Regions from separate parts of the Bacillus sp. CGMCC 1.60114 genome, predicted to be linked through region 3. Evidence: riboswitches for the same ligand, from Rfam matches in the RefSeq annotation. Region 3 holds a riboswitch; each other region holds the start of a gene.
The links. A riboswitch is a leader RNA that binds a small molecule or an ion and turns the genes downstream of it on or off. The one in region 3 is predicted to bind S-adenosylmethionine.
Positions count from the first base shown of each region.

Region 1: linked by a shared signal. The riboswitch ahead of ACFQZ1_RS02485 (methionine ABC transporter ATP-binding protein) and the one ahead of metK (methionine adenosyltransferase) in region 3 are both predicted to bind S-adenosylmethionine.
Region 2: linked by a shared signal. The riboswitch ahead of ACFQZ1_RS15320 (hypothetical protein) and the one ahead of metK (methionine adenosyltransferase) in region 3 are both predicted to bind S-adenosylmethionine.

Region 1 covers NZ_JBHTHG010000005.1:31,983-38,544, forward strand. The annotation lists gene ACFQZ1_RS02470 (DeoR/GlpR family DNA-binding transcription regulator) at 1-669, shown strand, start outside; gene ACFQZ1_RS02475 (histidinol phosphate phosphatase domain-containing protein) at 659-1,657, shown strand; gene ACFQZ1_RS02480 (cysteine hydrolase family protein) at 2,117-2,674, opposite strand; SAM riboswitch class I at 2,870-2,976, shown strand; gene ACFQZ1_RS02485 (methionine ABC transporter ATP-binding protein) at 3,094-4,113, shown strand; gene ACFQZ1_RS02490 (methionine ABC transporter permease) at 4,103-4,768, shown strand; gene ACFQZ1_RS02495 (MetQ/NlpA family ABC transporter substrate-binding protein) at 4,796-5,650, shown strand; gene ACFQZ1_RS02500 (DUF3926 domain-containing protein) at 5,877-6,071, opposite strand; gene ACFQZ1_RS02505 (ArsA family ATPase) at 6,064-6,562, opposite strand, start outside.
Region 2 covers NZ_JBHTHG010000107.1:47,836-54,397, forward strand. The annotation lists gene ACFQZ1_RS15305 (serine hydrolase domain-containing protein) at 1-893, shown strand, start outside; gene ACFQZ1_RS15310 (group-specific protein) at 928-1,296, opposite strand; gene ACFQZ1_RS15315 (NAD(P)H-dependent oxidoreductase) at 1,293-1,868, opposite strand; gene ACFQZ1_RS15320 (hypothetical protein) at 2,161-2,460, opposite strand; SAM riboswitch class I at 2,529-2,627, opposite strand; gene ACFQZ1_RS15325 (hypothetical protein) at 2,775-2,966, shown strand; gene ACFQZ1_RS15330 (AraC family transcriptional regulator) at 3,171-3,623, opposite strand; gene ACFQZ1_RS15335 (ECF transporter S component) at 3,972-4,658, opposite strand; gene ACFQZ1_RS15340 (ABC transporter ATP-binding protein) at 4,634-6,286, opposite strand; gene ACFQZ1_RS15345 (energy-coupling factor transporter transmembrane component T) at 6,265-6,562, opposite strand, start outside.
Region 3 covers NZ_JBHTHG010000108.1:88,585-95,146, forward strand. The annotation lists gene ACFQZ1_RS16825 (hypothetical protein) at 1-143, opposite strand, end outside; gene ACFQZ1_RS16830 (DMT family transporter) at 365-1,270, shown strand; gene ACFQZ1_RS16835 (hypothetical protein) at 1,294-1,515, opposite strand; gene ACFQZ1_RS16840 (ATP synthase subunit I) at 1,785-2,156, shown strand; gene pckA (phosphoenolpyruvate carboxykinase (ATP)) at 2,310-3,896, opposite strand; SAM riboswitch class I at 4,115-4,239, shown strand; gene metK (methionine adenosyltransferase) at 4,406-5,605, shown strand; gene ACFQZ1_RS16855 (DUF3139 domain-containing protein) at 5,690-6,037, opposite strand; gene ACFQZ1_RS16860 (hypothetical protein) at 6,058-6,243, opposite strand; gene ACFQZ1_RS16865 (hypothetical protein) at 6,243-6,428, opposite strand.

The DNA of each region.
Region 1 (6,562 bases), on a different contig from region 3:
GAAAAAGAGAAAAAACTGAAAAGAGTACATGGCGGTGCGGTTAACTATCATCAAACGAATAATGAACCTCATTTTAGTCAGAAAATGAATGTATTTTACGATTTGAAACAGGAGATTGGAAAAAGGGCTGCACAGTTTATTCAAGATGGAGATACTGTAATGATTGATATAGGAACAACAACCATCCATTTAGCTCATTCTATACAAGATGTACAGCGAGTTACTATCGTTACAAACTCATTAGCGGTAGCCGATATTTTAAATCAACGATTAGAAGAGAAACATTTCGATGGGAAGGTTATTATTCTTGGGGGAGTATTAAATCCTGAGCAAAAATCAATTACCGGTTCTTTAACATGTAAAATTCTACAGGAGTTTCAATTTGATAAAGTATTTCTTTCATGCGGAGGAATTACACAGACAGATGTGAGTGACTATGATTTGGAAGAGGCTATTGTTTCTGCTGCAACGGTAAAGCAAGCGAGCCAAATATTTGTATTGGCTGATTCTTCTAAAGTGGATACAAAATCATTTTATCGTATTTGCCCATTGGCGGCGGTTGATTATATCATTTGTGATCAAGATATGCCGTATGCATGGAGAAAAAACCAGCTAGATACGATGTTGCAATGGATTATTGTCAAAGGTGGAGAGCACTATGAAAGTTGATTATCATTTACATTTAGAAGAAGGGCCCTATTCATTACGCTGGCTTAATCGTACAAATATTGCTTTAAATCATTTTAGTCCAATTGAGGAGAAGTATCATACGCTAGAATGGTTGAATAAAAGCATGGAACGATTGGGACATCGCCTTCAAAAAGGTGCATATGATGCATCTTGGCTTGATTTATATTTACAAGAGGCAAAGAGAAAAGGGTTAAGCGAAGTTGGAATTGTAGATCATTTATATCGTTTTAAAGAAACTCGTTCGTATTTTGAGCGGTATTTGGACTTGAGTGATACGGAAATTGGAAGAAAGCAACGATTATGGCTAGATCAAGTTATGACACAATCTATGGACGAATTTGTACAAGCTATTACAGATGCAAAAGTAACCTGGGAAAAAGAAGGAGTAAAGCTGCGCCTTGGAATGGAGGCAGATTATTTTCCTGGCGGAGAGAAAGAACTGAAAGAGTTGCTTGGAGCATACGATTGGGATTATGTAATTGGTTCTGTTCATTATATATATGGATGGGGCTTTGATAATCCTGATACTCAAGAGCATTTTTATAATTATAATTTAGTAGAATTATATAAGGACTTCTTCCATGTAGTAGAAAAGGCAATTCGAAGTGAACTATTTGATTTTGTTGCTCATCTTGATAATTTAAAAGTTTTTAAATTCCGGCCGGACGAGAATCTTCTCCTTTCGCATTATAAAGAAGTTGCGAGAGCGTTAATCGAAACAAATACAGCAACTGAGATTAATGCGGGATTATATTATCGTTATCCTGTGAAAGAAATGTGTCCAAGTCCAACCTTTTTAGATATTTTAGTTCAAGAAGGAGTAGCATTTACGACATCTTCGGATTCTCATTTCCCTGATGATTTAGGGGCATATGTAGAGAAAAATACGGAAATGCTTTTGGGAAAAGGAATAAGGGAAATTGCTACATTTGAACAACGGGAAAGAATTATGAGACCTTTAGGATAAGAAACATGAAAAAGGTTTTATCTTCGTATTGACGGACCATGGGACTTTACTTAGTACCTGTAGTCTAAAACTATTTCTATTAGGAATTACAATAAAAAGAGTGAATATATATTGAATCTGCTTAGTTTTTAACATTTTTATTAAAAATACGTTATATTTGTAGAAAATATATTATATTTTGTAGTATTTCTCTGTATAAATTTCACATATTTCCTGTATAATACAACTTGAAGGAAAATCTATGATTAGACAAGAAGACACCGCTTTCAGTTTGCTCGCTGAAGGCGGTGTTTCTTTTTGTGCATCTTGATAAGAATATAGAGTTATAGGAATTAAAAATGTGCTAGAATACGAATTTATATTGTAATTTGAAAGGGTGTTTGTCCCAATTAACCATGTATGATGGGTAATTATTTTCTTTTTGTGTCGAAGTAGGTTTTTTTAATATCCTCATTAAGTCTAAAGGGATTTTTCGCGCTTTATAAACTCTTCTGTGCTAATTAACTCAGCATACACTTCATTTAAGGAAGCTAGAATTGTATTGTGAATATATACAGCTGGAATAGACACATTTTTAAAGATTAAGTCTTTCGTTGCACACGCATCGTGTATTACTGTACATGTAAAGCCAAAATCAAAGGCGGCTCGTACTGTAGCATCAATGCACATATGTGTCATCATACCGCATATAACGACTTGCTCGATTTGTAAATCTTGTAATTCCTGTAATAATGAAGTTTCTCGAAAGCTATTTGGATAATGCTTCAGTATGACTGTTTCGTGCTGCAAAGGACGAACATTCTCATGAATGTGTACGCCTTCTGTATTTGGAAGAAAAAATGTTGCATTTTCGCGAGTGGAAACATGTTGGATATGAAAAATAGGCTGATTTGTTTCACGGAAATGTTGAAGTATGCGTTTTGCATATTCGCACGCTTCGCTAGCATTGCGCAGTTCCATTTTTCCGTTTGGAAAATAATCATTTTGGATATCAACGAGTAAAAGAGCAGTTTTCATTTCAGTTACAGCCCCCAGTTTCGATTTTGTATTCGTTTAATTATTCCATTATTTTGGGGAGTTTTCCTTTTAGAAAAATGTGAGATAAAGAAATTTACATTAAATTAAAACTGAAAAGTTTAATTTTTTTGTTGACTCTTACTTTTCAGAGTTTTATAATGAAAACTAATTAAATGACAACTAAATCGATATGAATTCTTATCCAGAGAGGTGGAGGGACTGGCCCTATGATACCTCAGCAACGGATTCTTTTGAATACCGTGCTAATTCCAGCAAGCTTTTTGAAGCTTGAAAGATAAGAAGATGTGAGTGCGCATATTCAAATGCCCTTCTTCTTATGAAATTGGATAAGAAGAAGGGCATTTTTTATTTGCCTTAAGAATGACTTCAGGTTGTTACAGAGAATAGGAGGGAATAGGATGATTTCATTCGACAGAGTGAGTAAAGTGTATGAGTCGAGCGGTCAATCTGTACATGCGGTAGAAGATGTATCCTTAACGATTGAGCAAGGTGAAATTTTCGGTATTATCGGTTTTAGTGGCGCTGGGAAAAGTACACTATTACGTTTAGTCAATATGTTAGAGCATCCAACATCAGGTATTGTGTCCATTGATGGGAAAGACATTACATTGTTATCGACAAAAGAGTTACGACAGTTGCGTCAAAGGATTGGGATGATCTTTCAAAGCTTTAATTTGTTCAGTTCACGAACTGTGTATGGAAATATTGCTTATCCGCTCAAATTAGCGAAGTTACCAAAGAATGAAATTAAAAGGCGAGTAACAGAATTATTACAATTTGTCGGGTTAGAAGATAAGGCGAATTATTATCCAGAGCAATTATCTGGAGGACAGAAACAGCGCGTTGGCATCGCAAGAGCACTTGCTACATACCCAGATGTACTAATTTGTGATGAAGCTACATCAGCATTGGATCCAGAGACAACGTCAGAAATTTTAAATCTTTTAAAAAAGGTAAATAAAGAATATAAAGTTACGATTCTTCTCATTACACATGAGATGCAAGTTGTAAAAGAAATTTGCCACCGGGTTGCTGTTATGGAAAAGGGAAAGGTGATTGAAGAAGGCACGATTTTCGATGTGTTTACAAGCCCAAAAACAAAAACGACGCAAAACTTTGTAAGGTCTGTTATTAATGATCACTTACCAGAGAGCGTGATTGCTAAAATTCAAAGTGGAGGCCTCATTTATCGTATAACATTTACTGGTGAAGCAACAGGACAGCCGCTATTATCTTATATTGCCAAACATTATAACGTTGATGTAAATGTACTCTATGGAAATATTATTGAACTACAAGGCATTTTATTTGGAAATCTTCTCGTTGAATTACAAGGGGAGTCAAAAGAAATTCAGAAGGCAATTCATCATCTGCGCTTGCAAGTTCAGTTGAGGGAGGTTGAAAGTCATGCGAGTTGATTGGAGTACATTTTGGCCACGGATTGTAGATGCGACTGGAGATACGGTATTAATGGTTATTGCTACCCTTATATTCGCTACAATTCTTGGTATACCTCTAGGTTTACTTTTATATGTGACAAGAAAAGGTAATTTTTTAGAAAATAAACTGGTCTTTTCTATCCTTAATATTGTTATTAATACGATTCGTCCTATTCCGTTCATTATCTTTTTAGTAGCTCTTAGTCCTGTGACGCGTGCTGTTATTGGAACAACGATTGGAACGGCTGCTGCGATTTTTCCAATGACGCTCGTTGCTTCTATTGGAATTGCAAGGATGGTAGAAACAAATCTTGTTTCTGTTCCGAAAGGAGTTATTGAGGCAGCTCAAGCGATGGGGGCTTCTCCGCTAAGAATTGTTTTTGAGATTCTCGTTCCAGAAGCGTTAGCCCCATTAATTTTAGGGATTACGTTTATGACAGTTGCGTTAATCGAATTTTCAGCAGTTGCCGGTCTTGTTGGCGGTGGTGGTCTTGGCGACTTGTCGATGACATATGGTTATCAGCGTTTTGATACATCCGTGATGTTTGTAACAGTTGTATTATTAATTCTTCTTGTGCAAGTTGCACAAAACTTAGGAAACTATTTTGCGAAGAGATTTTTACGTAGATCATAAAACAGAATAAGAAAAGAGGGAAATGAAATGAAAAAATTATTAGCATTTGCATTGTCGGCGGTTGTGAGTGTATCGGTATTAAGTGGTTGTGGTAAGGATTCAAAAGAAGCAGCAGCGAAGGAAAAAGTCGTTCGCATTGGTGTAACAGGAACGGATGGAGAATCATGGAATATTCTCAAAAAGAAAGCTGAAAAAGAAGGAATTCAAATTAAGTTAGTTGAGTTTTCTGACTATACAACACCTAATAAAGCACTAGCAGATGGAGACATTGAACTAAATGCATTTCAACATATTGCTTTTTTAGAGCAATTTAAAAAAGAGCATAAATTAGATATTACAGCCATTGGTACAACACAAATTGCACCAATGGGTTTATTCTCAGAAAAGTATAAGAAACCAAGCGAAATTCCAAACGGTGCAGAAATTGCAATTCCGAATGATCCAACAAACCAAGCTCGCGCGTTAAAACTTCTCGATGCAGCTGGATTATTAAAACTGAAAAAAGACTTTGGGTTATTTGGTGATCCAAGTGGTATTGTTGAAAATCCAAAAAAATTAAAAATCACACCGGTTGTAGCGCAGCAAACACCGCGCGTACTAAAAGACGTAGCAGCATCTGTTATTAACAATGGTGTAGCAGGGCAAGCGAATCTTGACCCAGTTAAAGATTCCATTTTCTTAGAAGATCCAAAGAATGATAGTGCAAAACCATACTTGAACATTTTTGCTGCTCGTACGAAAGATAAAGATAACGCAACATACAAAAAAATCATTGAATTATATCATTCAAAAGAAGTAGAGGAAGCACTTAAGAAAGAAACAAATGGCGGATCTATTTCTGTGAATCTTCCATTAAAAGAGATTGAGAAGATTGTGAAATAATATTGGGTTTAACTAATTATCAGATGGGCCCCCTCTTCTGATAATTAGTTCAACATATAGCGCCTAACAGACAATACCCTAATTTTGTACCCCAAATTCTGTGAAATATAGAATTCCATGTTTGTTAGGTATAATAGGTAGAAGAGACTAGGATTTTTCCTAGTCTCTTCTTATATATTTATCCCGCATTAACGCGCAGTAAACCCCCACTGATGAAAGTTTCACTTTATTCAATTGTCACACGTTTTAAAGAGGTTTCCGCAGGTTGTTTCTGCTCTTGTATATAGGAAGTTAACTCTTCATGAAACATGTTCAGCACCTCGTTTGCTCGCTGATGGAGCGGGGCAGGTAATCTGTTTATAACGTATCCTCCAATTTCTAGCTTCGTCCGAATCATTTTCCGCAATAAATCCTCATGCATGAACGACACCTCCAAATCGAATGTTGAGTACATCACCTTCAAATTTTGCTCCTTGAATGGACAAATGTGTTAATGTTTTTGGCAATGTAATGTTTCGTTTTACGGAACCGGCACGAATAATAAGTTCATCGCCTTTTTGATTTAAAGAGAGTTCACTTTTATTCGAGAATGGGATGGAAAGAACAAAGGTATATTCATCACCATTTTTTGTGACATATTGCGTCCGTCCGTTGAATTTCACGGCAGTTGGATCAGAATCACTTTTAAATAAAGCATCGCCAACACGCTCTAGCATAGATAAGCCAACTACTTCTTGTTCAAACATAGGTGCTTCGTAAATAGGAAGCGGCTGAAAACTATCTTGAATTAATGCTTTATATTTCTTTTGCGCATCTTTCCAGGCTTGAAAATAAGAGTCTGTGACGGTGTTAGGGATGACTCGATTTATCATGATGGCATCAACGTTATAGTCGTACAGATTTAAATACGTA
Region 2 (6,562 bases), on a different contig from region 3:
GATATTTTCATGGATATAAACCAAATGAACCACATGGTATGGCTTCGTTAGCAAAAGTATTTACAGGGTTTCTCATTAGCACACTTATTGAAGAAGGAAAGCTACAACCCAATATAACTGCAGAAACTTACGTAAAGGAATTACAAGGAACACCATTTGGAAAAGCAACAATTCAACAACTACTAGATATGCAAGTTTCAGTAGAATACCCAACTCATGGCTTTAAACAAGCTGGCTTAGCCAATCAAGATGCACAATTATATTTAGCGAGTAATCTTCTTCCTCGCGGCAAAAACTATGATGGCCCGTTAAAAATTTATGACATGTTACTAGAAGCAAAAGAAACCGCTGCTCCGGGAGAGAAATTTTCATATGATAACGGTTCCGCCGAAACGCTAGGATGGGTGATCCGTACAGTGACAGGAAAATCCCTCGCAGAACTTGTAAGTGAACGTTTTTGGTCACAAATTGGAGCAGAAGAGAATGCTTATTATGTTGTTGATGATACAGAAGTGGAACAAGCCAGTGCAGGATTAAATGCGACCGCTCGAGACATGGCAAGGTTCGGAAAAATGATTTTGGACAATGGAGTATATGATGGAAAACAAATTATTTCTTCTTCTATCATCGAAGAAATTAAGCATGTAAAAAAATATGAACTTCCAGTTCGAGATGGTGAAGAATATTCTTACCATAATCAATGGTGGATCCCACACAACGTAAATGGTGCATTCGAAGTACTTGGCAGTTATGGACAACGCTTATATATCGATCCAACTACAAATATGGTTATCGTTCACTTTTCATCAAATGCTAATCATAATCGAGAGATACAATCCCTATATGGAGATATGTATTTACAAATTGCGAAGTACTTACAGAAAAAATTTTAGAATTAGGCTTATTTTTATTACGAAAAGAACTGTCTTATGGCAGTTCTTTCTCTATAATCTTAATTACATTTTTCCATTGTTCTTCTGAAAAACATAAAGGTTTTAACTGAAATACCATCGAACACACATCTTCTATATAGCGGACATTTATTCGTAAAAATTCCCATCTGAGCATCTTAGGTATATACAAATCTGCAACCTGTTTATTTTGTTCTACTAAAATGTCTACTTCTCTCTCACAAATGCCCCTTATAAGATAATCTACCCGCACTTCTTGTTTGACTTTAGAAAATTGTTGGCTATACTCCTTTAACCTAAATAAACAAGAAAGATAAGAATAAAACAAATCATCTTCTCTTTTACATATACTCATAATTTTATAAATTCGTTCCCTATTCTTCATAATCTTGTTGCCTTCTCATATATCTTTTGCAGCCATTTCTCTCTTTTTTCTTGTTTACTGTTTTTTACAGATTGAAATACAGAACGCCTTATATTGCGTATCCCACAAAAGTACAATATTCCTTTCTTCATCACAATCCATTCCGCTGATCGGTATAAAAGAGCAGCGTACCATAAAGGAGAATCTAGCGTATAAATTACCCATGCTTGTTTTCCTGTAAGTAATCCTTTAGGCATTATCCCTTCATATTTGTAAGCAAAGCCTGAAACAAATACTCGGTCAATAAATCCCTTTAATATCGCCGGCATACTCCACCACCAAACTGGATAAATAAGAATGAAGTGATCTGCCTCTGTTACAAGTTTCCTATATTTCTCCGTTTCTTCCTCATGCACTAAATCTCTTCTCTTTTTTGTCTCATTAAAGGTTAGAACAGGATTAAATTGTTCCTTATACAAATCAAGAACAGTTACAGAGTGATTTGTTTTTTGCAATTCTTGTTCCACATATTTCAAAATAGCAGCGTTGAAACTAGACGGGTTTGGATGCGCGTATACAATCAATATGTTCATTGTAAGCAACACCTTTCCTTTAATTTCCTTTTGACTTTTAATGGATTCACATGCTATTCTAATACATGTCAGAGGGCAAGCCCCTTTGACAAAAACAATGACACCTATTCGGCAATGGTGTCTTTTTTATTTGTTAGCCGAGAACGCCCATCTTTCGGGGCACATTTAATTTTTGAACACTACACACTCAGCACCATTTCCTTGTAAAAAGACTGCATAGTACAGTCTTTTTATCTACATACCTCAAAAATAAGAGAATTTTCAAATAAATTATAACATAAAAAAAGAGAGATCAGCTCCCTCTTTTCTCTTTTACTATGTAGTAAATCCCCTTATCATCTATATATTGATGCGGCTCTGCTAAAGTAATTTTCCCATCCAGTTTTAACTCATCAAGTAACCGTAATAAATAAAATTGCTGAAGCATCTTTTTCGCAAATTTCCCTTTATGTTCAGAAGCAATATACTCTTGAATATCCAATAACGTAATCGGCGCTTCTTGTTCTTCCATATATTCGTAAATTGCACTTCGCAATGTAATATATTTCTCGATTGTCACAGCTATGTCCACTCCTTTCTTCTCGTTGTCCATCTTTCATTATCGGTTTTTTTGCAATAAAAAAACCTCTTCGATAAGAAGAAGCGGAACATATCTCTTCCTTCTTATCTTTCAGAACAAAACTGTTCTGCTGGAATTAGCACCTGCATTGCGGTTGCTGGGTTTCATCGGGCCAGTCCCTCCACCTCTCTGGATAAGAAAATATTCACTTTATCTCTTACTATAATCAATATAACTAAAAAAGTCAATTCTCATAAGAATTGTAAGGATTTATTTTTTTAGAAAACTATTATATTTTACTTCTCCTTGCTCATACTACAAATGTATAGACCAAAGGAGGTGCAATCATGAAAAAAAATGCACGCGGTCATGTTCAAGATTCTTGCCAAGCTTTACATGAAGCAAAAAACTGTTTACAAAACGCCTTGCAAACAGTAGAGAAATCAGATAATCGTCAACGTGTTGAACAATCTTTACAAGCTGTTCAACATGCGCTGCAACAATGCGATAGTACAGCGGAAATTTTATCTCAGGAATGACATAAAGTAAAACTTCCATCAGTGGTGATTTTTCTTCCTCTACCACTGATGGTATGAATTAAATTCTAATGCCTAAATAGTTAATTAGAAATGCATTTTGCTTACAAATAAAGTCTGTTAAAGAATATTGTTAATATATGATACCTGTCCAAATTCTTGGTATAGCCATTATAAGCTCGAACGAGTAAAAATGTACTAATTAAATTATAATGGTTTTACAGGTACACATATTTCGCAATTATCATTGTTAATCATATCAACAGTATATCTTTCTAAAATCGGTTTGTTGTCAATTTGATATCCACTGTTTTGTAAAGCTGGAAAAATTTCAATCCATGCTTTTTGAATATCTTCCGCTGTATGTTTGATTTTACAAACAACATATTTTCCACCAGTAAGTTCACTTTCGCAAATTGAATCATCTATTTGATAATCCTTTGAAATGACAATACAAGCATCATATCTACAGTTTTCTGGAAGTGTTGTTTCAGGGTTATCTTGTGGGATTCCGAGTATTATTGCCGATTTAATAAGATTTTTCTCCTTAGCCCATTTTTTTAACTTTTCCATTGCTTGAATGTTGGAAGAGCCATATGGACCAACTTGTCGCACATATGCAATGCGATATTTTGGAAGAGTTTCGACTTTAATATTCATAGTCTCTTTTTCCTTTCTCTATTAATATTTATTACATTTCGAATACTATCACGCTTTAAAAATATAATCATTTGTTTTTTTAAAATTTACAATTTTCTTGTTAAACAAATGTGGACATATGTTTAACAAGAAGAGGAAACCCATAAGGATTGAGTTTCCTTTAATTTTATTGAATTATCAGCATTAAAATTTAACAGAGCCTATAAATAAAAAAGACACCTCGTACATCATGTAAGAAGTGTCTCAAAAGGCAAACGAATATGTAAGTCGCGATCCTACTGTATATATTTATGTCTTAGAAGAAGAACTTATTCCCTACTTACTTGAGAAAAAATAGGTTACATTTCCTCATTCCAATATACCGTACTTCTTCTTAAAGCGTGCCAATATTTTAATCCAAGATGTGCTAAACACCCAAAGAAAAAATACATTGGAAAGTGCATGTGCAAGATCAAAATAAAAACTTGTAATATATGCCTTTATAAAAGTATCCCATGTTAGTTCTTTCAAAAAGCCAATAAGAAACCATAAATTCATAGTCCAATTAAAAGCAAATCCTGCTATAAATCCAAAGAGAGCTCTTCCCCATAATGTTTTCATCATCCACGTATGTCGCAGTAGTCCTGCTGAAAAACCCATCATACCCCAGCAAAACATTTGCCACGGGGTCCAAGGTCCTTGTCCCAAGAATATATTGGAAACTAATGCAGCTGTTGCACCGATAAGAAAACCCGTCTCACTACCAAATACAATTGCTGATACAATAATAACAAACGAAGTTGGTTGTACACTTGGAATGATAGAAAATGGAACGCGACTAATCGCAGCGATTGCCGCTAGGACAGCTACAAGTACAATTTCACGCGAAACAAAAGCTTTTTTCTCAAAACGCATATAAAACGGCAGCATAATCACAATTAAAAAGAAGAGACCGCACCATATATAATATTGATCCGTCACAAAAGACGTAAATAAAAGTGTAATAATCAACACTAAAAAAACGACTACAACTATACCAGCATATCTTTTGGACACGCCTCAAACACATCCTCCCATGTTAAAGCATACGGCAGTTGTTTACGAATAAAACGATTAACAGATGTTGTATAAAAAAAGTTCTCACTAAAAAAGTGTGCCGGTGTGTCTTCCATAATAATTTTCCCATCAAATAACATGATACAGTTATCCACATATTTTGCTGCAAATTCAATATCATGCGTTGCCATCACAATCGTTGTTCCTTCTCTTTGTAATTGCTGAAACAACTCTCCAAGCTCTTCTTTCTTTCCTGGATCTAGTCCCTTTGTCGGTTCATCTAATAATAGTAGATTCGGCTTTGATAATAGCACTGTACAAAGAGCAATTAATTGCTGTTCTCCGCCGCTACAATCATGCGGATGGCGATTACGAATATGCATGATTGAAAACTTCCGAAGCATTTCTTCTACTTTTTCATTCGCTTCTCTTTTATATAATTCTTGCGCACGGCTAAAAAGCTCGTCCCAAACAGTATCATGTGTAAAATGGTAGTAAGGGTGCTGCGATACATAACCGATTTTTTTAAAGCGCTCTTTTACTTCTGTTTTATGGATCAACTTACCTTCCCAGATTACTTTTCCTCTGCGACATTTTTGCAGACCTGCTAAAAGCGTTAATAACGTTGATTTCCCAGTACCATTTTTCCCAACAAGCGCTGTCCATTGTCCCTGTTTAACCGTCAGCATCAAATCCCGCAAAATGAACGCTCCATGTTTTTCATATTGAAATGAAACATGTTTTGCCTGTAGTAGTACATCCCTTTTTTCTATATGCTGCGATGGTCTGTCATACGAAAACTCATTTAAAATAGGATGTAGTTGTTTCTGTGCATCACGCACTGTAAATGGAATGTGTTCAGCCTTCCATTCTAAAAATAAACGTGGAATTTGCGGAATATATGGGCGAAACTCTTCTACTTTCCACATTTCTAGAATTACTTCACTTGGATTTCCATCATAAACAATTGTACCTTCATCCATAAAAACTATACGATCAGCCAGAGGAACCACTTCATCTAGACGATGTTCACTCATAATAATTGTAATTCCTAATTCTTCATGAATTCGTTTCAATAGTCCTAAAAAATCTTTTGCTGCAATTGGATCTAGCTGTGCTGTTGGTTCATCTAATAGCAACAATTTAGGTTGTAAAACGAGTACCGCAGCTAAATTAACAAGCTGCTTTTGCCCTCCAGATAACGTATGTACAGATTGATGCAACATATCTTGAAAACCTAAAAAACTAATTAATTCAGCAATTCTTTTTTGAATGATAGTTGTTTCATAACCGACATTCTCAAGGGAAAATGCAAGTTCTTGAATAACTGTATCCATCACAAGCTGATTCTCTGGGTTTTGAAATACCATACCGATTTCTTGAGCCGATAATAAATCTGGTATAGTATGTAAAAATTCCCCATTATAATATATACTGCCTTCCCTTATTCCAATCGGGAGAAGTTCTTTTTTTAAGTGTTTTAATAACGTCGTCTTACCGCAACCAGAACGTCCTGCTAACACGACAAATTCTCCATGAGAAACAGATAAAGACACATTACATAGGGCTGTAGACTCCTCGTCTATATATGTAAACGACAAATCTTTTATTTCTGCATGCGCCACCATAACCACTCCCTTCCTTCTACTACAATTGGTAGACTAATATACATAAGAAATAGAATAAAGAAAATTAGATTATTTTGTTGCAAAAGGAGTGAGTCTACTTTTGGATAAATTAGTAAAACACCATATCCCATACTTATTCCGAAAAGGCAACATACAAATAAAATCACTAACAAAGTAAGGACAAACCAATCTCTATGTTCCATACGGTATCGAATATATGTACTTCGTTTTGTCACTCCAAATCCGCGTGCTTGCATAGAATCAGCAGTTTGCAGG
Region 3 (6,562 bases):
GTTGAGGAATCACCGTTTGCAAAGGGGAAGAAAGCAAGGCCTCCAAGAACAACGAGAAATAAAAAGAGTATAATAAGTATGACTGTGATGATGATTTTTTGCTTTGTGCGTTGTTGCTGAGGTAGTCCTTTGTCTGTATTCATATATTCCTCCTTTCGTATGATAAAACCTTATGCATACCTTGAGGATTGTTATTCCATCTGTCCTAGTATTTTTTCTGTATTCTTACATATTCTTCCTTTATTATATGTGCAAAACCTTATCTATATAGAAAGATAAGTAGGATGTTTGAAGGAAAGAAGGAATTATAGCATATGTCTTGAAATTTAATGAAGTAAAGTATCGGATATAGTGGGGGAAAGATATGAAAAGATGGGGGATCGAATTACTGCTTTTTTGTGTCGTTATCATATGGGGAATCAATTATACAATCGGAAAATACGGTCTTGTAGAATTAACTGCAATTCAATTTACAGCAATGCGTATGGTTACTGCTGCGCCGCTTTTATTATTGTTGGCGTTTTACATAGAAAAATCGCTTTATATTGCATGGAAAGATATTATAAGGCTTATTTTTGTGAGTATGGTGGGAATTACGCTGTATCAAACGCTGTTCATGGAGACGATTCAACATACGTCTGCAACAAATGCGTCGTTATTAATTTCGATTTCGCCCATTTTTACAACAATGTTTGCTGTATTTTTGAAAGAAGAACAGCTTTCGTCACGTAAACTCATTGGGTCGGTTATTGCGTGTATAGGGGCAGCGCTTGTATTACTTGCAGGACACTCACTTGTACAATCTGTTTATGGCAATACAATCGGACTGATTACTTCGGTTTGCTGGGGATTGTATCCTGTCTTAGCAGGGCCGCTTATGAAGAAATATTCAGCTCTGCGTGTAACGGCCTGGTCGGCGGCCATTGGTGCAGTGCCTCTTGTAATATTAAGCGGTTGGCGAATTGTTCAGCTGCCTTTTTCGATTCAGCACGGTAGTACATGGCTTTCATTATGCTATTCAATTTTTTTCGTTACTGTATTTGGGCTTGTCATGTGGTACGTCGGAATTCAAAAAATTGGTGCATCTCATACGATGGTGTATATGTACGTTACACCGTTTGTAGCAGTTCTATTTGCGGCAATATGGGCTAGGGAGCAGTTATCTTTACAACAAATAATAGGTGGAATAGTGATTTTTGTTGGCTTGTGGTTTGTAAAATCCAAAAAAGCTAATCAAACATTACTCGTAAAAGAAAATATATCAAAATAAGAAAGCAGATCAAATCTGCTTTCTTATTTTTTTATTTTAGGTAAGAAAATAAGATACAAAATCGCTATAATAAATGGAATCCAGTTGAGGAAAGGTACACGGAAATAGCTAATAAGAATCGTACCTGTGAGAAGAACGCTGAGAACCGCATAGAAAATACTATGCTTAGGTGTGTACCAATATAATGTTAAGCCAACAAGAGCTGGGATTATAAAATGAATTAGAGCAAGTAAAAAGAAGAGCAATGGAAGTCCCTCCTTTATCGTGTACTTACTATATGATATCCATATTTTTCAAGATTGATAGCTTATTTTTTAGAATTTGTCAAAAATGTTTGCGGAAGTGACACAATTAGCAATGCTGCTAGAAAAAGAAATCCTGTATAATGTTATTTCTTGAAAATGTTTTACTAATATAATTACTGTGTGTACAGGGAAAAAATTTTGAATATGGATAACTACAAATTGGATGAAGATTTATATAGATAGAAATTTTGCAGCAGGGGAGTCGCAACATGATTAGTATGTCGTTACAAACATTTAGAGTACAAATGTATTATATTTTACTACTTATGCTACTAGGCTGGGCATTTACTCCTTTTTCTCCGCATTTTCTAGGAGTAGGTCTTGGTTTTCTTGTGAGCATGTATTGTGTTTGGATTTTAGGACGCCGCATTGAAAAGATTGGAGAGAGTGTAGTAAGAAACAGGAAAGCACCTACTATTGGAACGATAAATAGATTTGCAGCAGCGATACTTGGAGCGATCATTATGTATGAAATTGAGCATCATATGGTGATGTGGGCATTTGCTGTTGGAATAATGGGTGGATATATATTAATTGTAATAAATTTAGCATATTACAGTATGAAAGATGCTAAGAAATAGGAAAGAGGCTTGCGAGATTACTCGTAAGCCTCTTTTTATATGTAAGTATGTGTTACTGCAAGAAAACGTGGGCTTTGTCGGTGAGTACTTGTTTTCCTGCAATAACAATATACTTATTCACATGATTTAGGATATTTCAAAGTAAAGTCGGGTTTAAGCGATTGGACCGCCAAGGTTTACAATTGTTTCAGAAACGTTATCAAATTTCTTGAAGTTTTCTTTGAACTTATTCGCAAGCTCAGTTGCTTTTGCTTTGTAAGCTTCTTTATCAGCCCATGTTTGTTCTGGCATTAATACTTCATCAGGTACACCAGGAACATGAAGCGGTACTTCAAGACCAAAGATATTATGTTTCACTGTTTCAGCGTTATCTAATTCGCCGTGTAATGCAGCTTGCACCATTGCGCGTGTATGACCTAAGTTCATACGTTTTCCAACGCCGTATTCGCCGCCAGTCCAGCCAGTGTTCACTAAGAATACTTTAGCACCGTGCTTCTCGATTTTTTCTCCAAGCATTTCTGCATAGCGAGATGCATCAAGTGGTAGGAATGGAGAACCGAAGCATGTTGAGAATGTTACTTGCGGTGAAGTAATACCGCGCTCAGTTCCTGCTAGTTTACTAGTAAAACCGCTTAAGAAGTGGTACATAGCTTGCTCTTTCGTTAATTTGCTGATTGGAGGCAATACGCCAAATGCATCAGCAGTTAAGAAAATGATTGTATTTGGATGACCTGCAACGCTAGGTAATACAATGTTGTCGATTGCTTCCATTGGATAAGCAGCGCGTGTATTTTCTGTTAACGCTGTGTCATCGTAATTTGCAATGCGTGTATGATCATCAATCACAACGTTTTCTAAAACAGAGCCGAATTTAATTGCGTCAAAGATTTGTGGCTCTTTCTCGCGAGATAAGTTCACACATTTTGCATAGCAACCGCCTTCAATATTGAATACGCCGTTATCAGACCAACCATGCTCGTCATCACCGATTAATTTGCGGTGCGGATCAGCAGATAATGTTGTTTTACCTGTTCCTGATAAACCGAAGAATAAAGCAACATCGCCTTCTTCACCTACGTTTGCAGAGCAGTGCATAGAAAAAATATCTTGTTCTGGAAGTAAGTAGTTCATGATAGAGAAAATTGATTTTTTCATTTCTCCAGCGTATTCTGTACCTCCGATTAATACGATACGCTTTTCAAATGAAACGATAATAAATGTTTCTGAGTTTGTGCCGTCAACTTCTGGATCTGCTTTAAAGTTTGGTGCAGATACAATTGTGAACTGTGCATCATGATTTTTTAATTCTTCCTCAGTTGGACGAATGAATAATTGATGTGCGAATAAGTTATGCCATGCATATTCATTAATAACTTGAAGAGGAAGACGGTAGCTGTGGTCTGCTCCTGCAAATCCTTTGAATACGAATAGCTCTTCTTTGTCTTTTAAGTATTCTAATACTTTTGTATATAATTTATTAAAATGCTCTTCAGAAATCGGTTGGTTTACAGAACCCCAAGCAATTTTATCCGTAACAGATGCTTCGTCTACAATAAATTTATCTTTCGGAGAACGTCCTGTATATTTTCCTGTTGAAACAGAAACAGCGCCAGTAGAAGTTAATCTGCCTTCTTTTCTCATTAATACTTTTTCCGTTAATTGCGGAACGCTCAATTGAACCTGTGCATTGCTTCCGTTTAATAGTTCATGTAATCCAATTTGGACATTCACAGTACTCATATTTAGATACCATCCTTTGTTTAATTTATAAATATTCTCGTAATCCCCACCAAGAGTATAACACAATCATATAAATAATGTATACTATTTATTTATTTTTGTTTGTGTTATTATATTATTTTTTTCCATAAATTTCTGTCGTTAAAAACTTATAGGAATATGTGTATTTGGATTGACAAATGAAAAGCATTTCTTTAGTATAGTTGAGGACGGATACTCTCTTATCCCGAGCTGGCGGAGGGACAGGCCCGATGAAGCCCGGCAACCTCACTTGTATGTACGACAAGTTCAAGTGAATAGGTGCTTAAACCTGTGCGAGGTGTAATGTCTCGAACGATAAGAGCGAAGGGCAAAAAGCAGTATGCAAGTAGCGAATACAACCTTTCCTCTATTAATTAGGAAAGGTTTTTCTTTTGCGCTTGTGGGAGAATACATGAATGTCGCAGTTTGTGGCAAATTAAGGATGAGTTCCGTACAATATATACATTTACTGTAGGGAGGTTTACCACATGACAAAAAAACGTCATCTGTTCACATCTGAGTCTGTAACTGAAGGACACCCAGATAAAATTAGTGACCAAATTTCTGATTCAATTTTAGATGCAATCTTAGCAAAAGATGCAAATGCACGTGTAGCTTGTGAAACAACAGTAACAACTGGTTTAGTATTGGTAGCGGGAGAAATTACGACTTCTACTTATGTAGATATTCCAAAAATCGTTCGTGAAACAATTAAAGGAATTGGTTATACTCGTGCAAAATACGGTTTCGATTCAGAAACTTGTGCAGTTTTAACATCTATCGATGAGCAGTCTGCTGACATCGCAATGGGTGTTGACAAAGCGTTAGAAGCACGCGAAGGTCAAATGACTGACGAAGAGATCGAAGCAATCGGTGCAGGCGACCAAGGTTTAATGTTTGGTTTCGCATGTAATGAAACAAAAGAATTAATGCCGCTTCCAATCTCTCTTGCTCATAAATTAGCTCGTCGTTTAACTGAAGTTCGTAAAGATGATACATTACCATACTTACGTCCAGACGGTAAAACACAAGTAACAGTTGAGTATGATGAAAACGGTAAACCAGTTCGCGTTGATACAATTGTAATCTCTACGCAACATCATCCAGAGATTTCTTGGGAACAAATCGATCGCAACTTAAAAGAATTCGTAATTCAACCAGTTGTACCAGCTGAATTAATCGATGAAGATACAAAATTCTTCATTAACCCAACTGGCCGCTTCGTTATCGGTGGACCACAAGGGGATGCTGGTTTAACAGGTCGTAAAATTATCGTAGATACTTACGGTGGATACGCTCGTCACGGCGGCGGTGCATTCTCTGGTAAGGATGCAACAAAAGTTGACCGTTCTGCAGCATACGCAGCTCGTTACGTTGCGAAAAACATCGTAGCAGCAGGTCTTGCTGACAAAGCAGAAGTACAACTTGCATACGCAATCGGCGTAGCGAAACCAGTATCTATCTCTGTTGATACATTCGGCACTGGAAAAGTATCTGAAGAAGTATTAGTAGAACTAATTCGCAGCAACTTCGATCTTCGCCCAGCTGGTATCATCAAAATGTTAGACTTACGTCGCCCAATTTACAAACAAACAGCAGCATACGGCCACTTCGGACGTACTGATGTAGACCTTTCTTGGGAGCGTACAGACAAAGCCGAAGCTTTAAAAGAGCAAGCTGGTCTATAATATAGGAAGAAAAAAGCTTTGCGCATGTGCGCAAAGCTTTTTTTATTTAAATCATACGGTGACGTAGTGTTGTAAACGAGAGTCCTAATACTCCCCAAAATGTGTATGTTTGTATGAATAAGTGTTAGGGTCTAATTTGTCATCAAGTAATGTTTTATTATAAGCAAGCACTCCTTTTCTTGCCGTATCTCCAATTTTTTGATAGCGATACGTATAGATAACATGTGGTTCATCCTTGTACATAACATCGACCGTATATCCGAACTTAAAGTCGTACCGTACTTCAAGACTTTTTAAATCATCTTTCTGGTCGCCTTGTGAGAATAAATACGCTTCTACTTTATGAGCTATGTGATTTTTATAAAATGAAGTACCGCCCAAAAAACAAATGATTACAAGTGTAATTATGAAAGCAATATTTCTTATTTTCATGCAATCACCTTTTTAGCATTTTAGTTGCTTTCCTGTTTTTCTAATTTTCCAACACAAGAAGTACAATACACTTCCCCACCGAGCTCAATATATTTTTGAATATTTGTTATACCGCTTGGCGGATATTGTATGTAAATCCAAGAACGTTCGTGTACTGCAATTTCCTTTCCGCATGATGTACACGCGGTTGATTTTTTACCGAACATTAATTATTGCCCCCTTGTGAACGGGATTTTCCAAAGCAGTATGCACTGCAAAGTAAAAAGATTGTTGCACATCCAAAACCGCCGATGGCTGCGTAAGGTACAGCGTCTTTTAGTGCCATGCCAGCGCTAATGGAAGCGACGAAAAGTAAGATAAATAGTGTCGTTAATTTTCGCATTGTATCCATATGAAATTCCTCCCTTTTGAAAATCCCTATATTTCTATTATAAGGAAAAATACGGAAGTGAGGTGTTTTTTCTATAAAAATGTGTGACATGCCGCACATTTTTTTGTTGCTGCATCATATATGATAAAATTTAG